Regions from separate parts of the Nocardia yamanashiensis genome, predicted to be linked through region 1. Evidence: predicted binding sites of a transcription regulator. Region 1 holds the regulator's gene; the other holds the start of a gene.
The links. Region 1 encodes HspR, which represses chaperone genes until heat shock. Its sites were predicted from a motif close to ANNTGAGTNNNNNNNACTCANNT; they were not measured.
Positions count from the first base shown of each region.

Region 2: the regulator HspR is predicted to act here: its motif matches at 1,426-1,448, upstream of lon (endopeptidase La).

Region 1 is NZ_CP089226.1:7,189,766-7,192,228, forward strand. It holds gene dnaJ (molecular chaperone DnaJ) at 1-962, shown strand, start outside; gene LTV02_RS33105 (heat shock protein transcriptional repressor HspR) at 962-1,360, shown strand; gene LTV02_RS33110 (globin domain-containing protein) at 1,879-2,463, shown strand, end outside.
Region 2 is NZ_CP089226.1:6,911,142-6,913,604, forward strand. It holds gene LTV02_RS31860 (ATP-binding protein) at 1-146, opposite strand, end outside; gene LTV02_RS31865 (hypothetical protein) at 637-1,050, shown strand; gene lon (endopeptidase La) at 1,551-2,463, shown strand, end outside.

The DNA of each region.
Region 1 (2,463 bases):
ACGAAGCACGAAAGCTGTTCGCGGGCGGCGGTTTCGGCCGCGGCGGCTTCACCCCCGGTGCGGGCTACGGCCAGCCCGGCGGGTTCTCCGGCGATTTCAATATCGGGGATATCTTCGGCGCCGGCGCCGGCGGCGCCGCCGACGGTGGGCTCGGCGATATCCTGGGCGGCCTGTTCAACCGGGGTGGCACCCGCACCTCGTCGCGGCCGCGCCGCGGCAGCGATGTGGAGACCGAGACGACCCTGGGCTTCCGCGAGGCCGCCCAGGGCGTGACGGTGCCATTGCGGATGACCAGTCCCGCGGCCTGCACCACCTGCCACGGCAGCGGCGCCAAGCCCGGGACCAGCCCGCGGGTCTGCCCGCACTGCAACGGTTCCGGCGTGGTCAGCCGCAATCAGGGCGCGTTCGGCTTCAGCGAGCCGTGCGAGGACTGCCGGGGCACCGGCTCCATCATCGACGATCCGTGCCCGGACTGCCGGGGCTCCGGCATCCAGAACCGGACCCGCACCATCACCGTGCGCATTCCCCCGGGGGTGCGCGACGGGCAGCGGATCCGGCTGGCCGGTCAGGGTGAAGCGGGCCTGCGCGGCGCACCGCCCGGTGACCTGTACGTCACCGTGCATGTCAGCCAGGACAAGGTCTTCGGCCGCAATGGCGACGATCTGACCCTGGTGCTGCCGGTCAGCTATGCCGAACTGGTGCTGGGCACAACGGTTTCGGTGCCGACCCTGGAGGGCCGCGTCGGCGTCAAGGTGCCCCCGGGCACCGCGGACGGCCGGACCCTGCGGGTGCGCGGCCGCGGCGTGCCCAAGCGCGGCGGCGGCGCGGGCGATCTGCTCGTCACCGTGAAGGTCGCGGTCCCGCAGAAGCTGGACGACAATGCCACCGAGGCGCTGCGGCGGTACGCGGAGGCCGAGAAGACCAGTGGTTTCGACCCGCGCGCGGGATGGGCAGGTGCGTGATGAGTTCCGATCCGAAGAAGAGCACCGAGGCGCAGTACTTCCTGATCTCGGTGGCGGCGCAGCTGGCGGGCATGCACGCCCAGACGCTGCGCACCTATGACCGCTTGGGTCTGGTGTCGCCGCAACGCACTTCGGGTGGCGGCCGCCGCTATTCGGATCGGGATGTGGAGCTGCTCCGCGAGGTGCAGCGCCTGTCCCAGGACGAGGGCGTCAATCTGGCCGGCATCAAACGGATCATCGAACTCACCAACCAGGTCGAGGAGCTGCAGCAGCGGGTCTCGGAGCTGAGTGCGGAGGTGGACAGGCTGCGGTCGGGCTACCGGCCGGACCTGACCCCGCCGGCGCGCAGCACCGCGCTCGTGGTCTGGCAGCCCCGGAACCGGCGTCGGCAACAGTAGTTCACGGCTCCGGCGCAGGCGGCGATCCGAATCCGGGTCGCCGCCTGCGTCGTTCGCGGGGGAAGTCGGGCGCGCGGATGATTTGCGTGAAATATGCTGGTTCGAGGTAATTTTCGCCTGTGGCGCGGTGTCTTTATCGGTTCGAATTACAAACGGACCGGTAGGTAAATTCATTCTGTAAATCATGAGTTTTGTCCGTATGTTGCAAGGGAATTCAAGCCGGGCCGAGGTTGCGGTTCGGTCGCTGTGTACCTGAGTCTTGCAAAATGAATCCTCCTGGTTCCTTGAGCGAAACCCCGTGTCGTGCGGCGTGTTACAGGTGAACAGTCTGTTTTCTGCTCTGAATACCCGCAAAGTTCAGGTTTTCGAGGATTAAAGGGCGTGTTATTGAAACGTCCCGTTCCGTTGCTGGCTAACCTCGCCTACACTTGCTGAGCAACGGCTGCTGTCGAGTGTCCCGCAGCACTGCACTCGCCGGTCTTGCTTGTGTTCGAGTGCGAAATGGGGTTGTGACACAAATGGATTCGCGGACCGTCGCATTGATAAGAACGACGTTCAAGGCGGTTGCTGCGGAGGATGGTGGCCCCGAGAAACTCGCCCGATCGTTCTACGCCATCCTCTTCACCGACTTCCCACAGGTTCGCGACTTCTTCCCCGCCGCGCTGGACGCCCAGCGCGACCGGCTGGTGAAGGCCATCGCGTATGTGGTGGACCGGCTGGAGGAGCCGGACAAGCTGCTGCCCTTCCTCGCCCAGCTCGGGCGCGACCATCGCAAGTACGGTGTGGTGGCCGAACACTATGCGGCCGTGGGGAAGTCGCTCAAGGCCGCGTTGCAGGCGTACGCGGGCACCGAGATGTGGACCGAGGAGGTCGGGCGGGCCTGGGACGAGGGCATCGGCGTCATCGCCGAGACCATGATCAACGCCGCCGATCAGGAGAGCACCCCGCCGGTCTGGACCGGCACCGTCATCGAACATCGGGAAGTACTGCGCAATCTCGCGGTCGTGCGACTGCAACTGGACCAGCCCATGCAGTACGCGGCCGGCCAGTACATGAGCGTGCAGATCCCCTCGCGTCCGCGCATGTGGCGCTATCTCTCACCG
Region 2 (2,463 bases), 280 kb from region 1:
GGCGCCGCCCCGGCGGAGAAGTCGCCGTCGAGCAATGCGACCCGCTCGCCCAACCCGATCAAACCCACTCCGTGCGAAGAACTTTCAGGTTCGCCGCCGTGCCCGCCGTAATCGGTCAGCTCGAAATCGACGGTGCTGTCCGTCATCCGAATCTCCAGGCGCGCTCGCACCCCGCCGCCCGCGTGCCCGCTCCACCGCCGCGCCGATCGCCTCGGCCAAATCCGCAGGCGCGATGAAGGATTCGTCATTGCCGTTCGGATCTCGCAGTATCGTCACCAGCTTCCGCAGATCGGCCAGCGTCTGCCGGCCAGCGGCGTGAATTTCGTCCAGCACCTGCAGCACCGGGAGCATCGGGCACCGCATGCCGGGCGATCCCCACCCGCAATACGGTCGACGACACGTGATGCGCGATGCGCTCCGCCGCGCGGCCAGCTCGGTGAGCGTGATGGCCGCCCCGACCTTCGCCACCACCGGGCCGGTATGCCCGAATTCGAATCCCGGCAGCAGCACTCCCTCGGCGGCCAGCGAGGTGGCGAGCGGATCCCGCCCACACCTGTCCCCAACCCTTTGCTGTCACATAGCCGAATGCACGCGCGATGACTGGGTAACAGTGCAACCCCGATCCGGGAGGACACGATGACGTCGTCCAACCCACTCGAGAACGCTGTCTGGGAGATCCGCGAACTCCGCCGGCGGGCCGCAACTCAGCTCGGCAACCAGGACCTCCCCGCAGCCCTCACCGCCATCGAGCGCGCGAACGAAAAGGCCGCCGAATTGATGCGGTCGATTCAACCGGGAGACAAGCGCGCCGGGACGTTGCGAAGGCTGGCGCGCTTCACGGAGTTGGAACACGCCGCCATCGCCGCCCTGTCCGCTGACGATCCCGAGCAGCTGGAACGGCTCATGAATGCCATTCGTGAACTGGAGGCCGGCGCGGTCGGTACCCGGACGATCCCCGGCGATATCGGGCGTTCGGTCCTCGCCCTGCGCGCGTGCATCCACGGCAACACCTCGATCACCGGTCAATGCCGCCGCCCACCATGTCCCTGATCTTCGTAGTCGCTGCCGTCGTGCTGGTGGCGATCCACGTCGATTGGATGATCAGCTATTTCGCCTTCCTGGTCCGGACCGACCCGCCCGGATATCAGCGCTGGGCGCGAATCCGCTCGGTGCTGCGCCGGGCTCGCGGTGTCGATCGGCTTCGGCTGTATTGCGCTGGCGCTGGCCTCGGCCCTGCGGGACTTGCTGCACGGACCCGTCGTGATCGGTGCCTTTGTCCTCGCGGGAGCGATCGTGATCCGTGACTGGTGCGATGTTCGTGGGCAGATCCGCGCGACTTCATCGCCCTGAGCTGCTGGTCAGGGCGGGATTGGCGGGTGTTCGCCGGGGGCGAACAAGGTCACGGAATTAGTTCGGGAGGCGGGGAGTTGACTGGGTATCGCTCAACCTGAGTTGAGTAGGAGACGCTCAATGTTGGAAGAGGTAGAGAAGTGACCAACCCTCAGAACCTGCCGGTGCTGTTCCTGACCGATCCGATCGTGCTGCCCGGCATGGTCGTGCCGATCGAACTCGACGAGTCCAGCCAGGCCGCTATCGATGCCGCCCGTGCGGGCAAGGTCAACCAGGTGTTGGTCGCGCCTCGCCTCGACGAGGGGTACGCGAGTTACGGCGTGGTGGCCACCATCGAACAGGTGGGCCGGATGCGGGGCGGTGCGCCCGCGGCGGTATTGAAGGCCGAGAGCCGGGCCAAGATCGGGCACGGGGTGACCGGGCCGGGTGCGGCGCTCTGGGTCGAAGCCGAGCCGGTGGAGATTCCGGCCGCCGATGGCCGGACCAAAGAGCTTGCCGCCGAATACAAGAAGCTGGTCGTGTCGGTGCTGCAGCGTCGCGAGGCGTGGCAGGTGATCGACGCGGTCAATCAGATGAACGATCCGTCCGCGCTGGCCGACGCCGCCGGCTGGGCGTCGTACCTGAGCAACGAGCAGAAGCGCGAGATCCTGGACACCCCGGACACCGTGGCGCGGCTGCGCAAGCTGATCGAGTGGACCACCCAGCACATCGCCGAGACCGAGATCACCGAGAAGATCAGTGAAGACGTCCGCGAGGGCATGGAGAAGCAGCAGCGGGAATTCCTGCTGCGCCAGCAGCTCAATGCCATTCGCAAGGAACTGGGCGAAGGCGAGCCCGAGGGCGCGGAGGACTACCGCACCCGGGTCGAGAACGCCGACCTGCCGAAGGACGTGCGGGAAGCCGCGCTGCGCGAGGTCGATCGCCTGGAGCGCTCCAGCGATCAGAGCCCGGAGACCGGTTGGATCCGGACCTGGCTCGACACCGTCCTGGAACTGCCGTGGGGCGTGAAAACCACCGACAGCACCGATGTTTCGGCGGCGCGCGCGGTGCTCGACGCCGACCACCACGGCCTGGACGAGGTCAAGGACCGCATGGTCGAGTACTTGGCCGTCC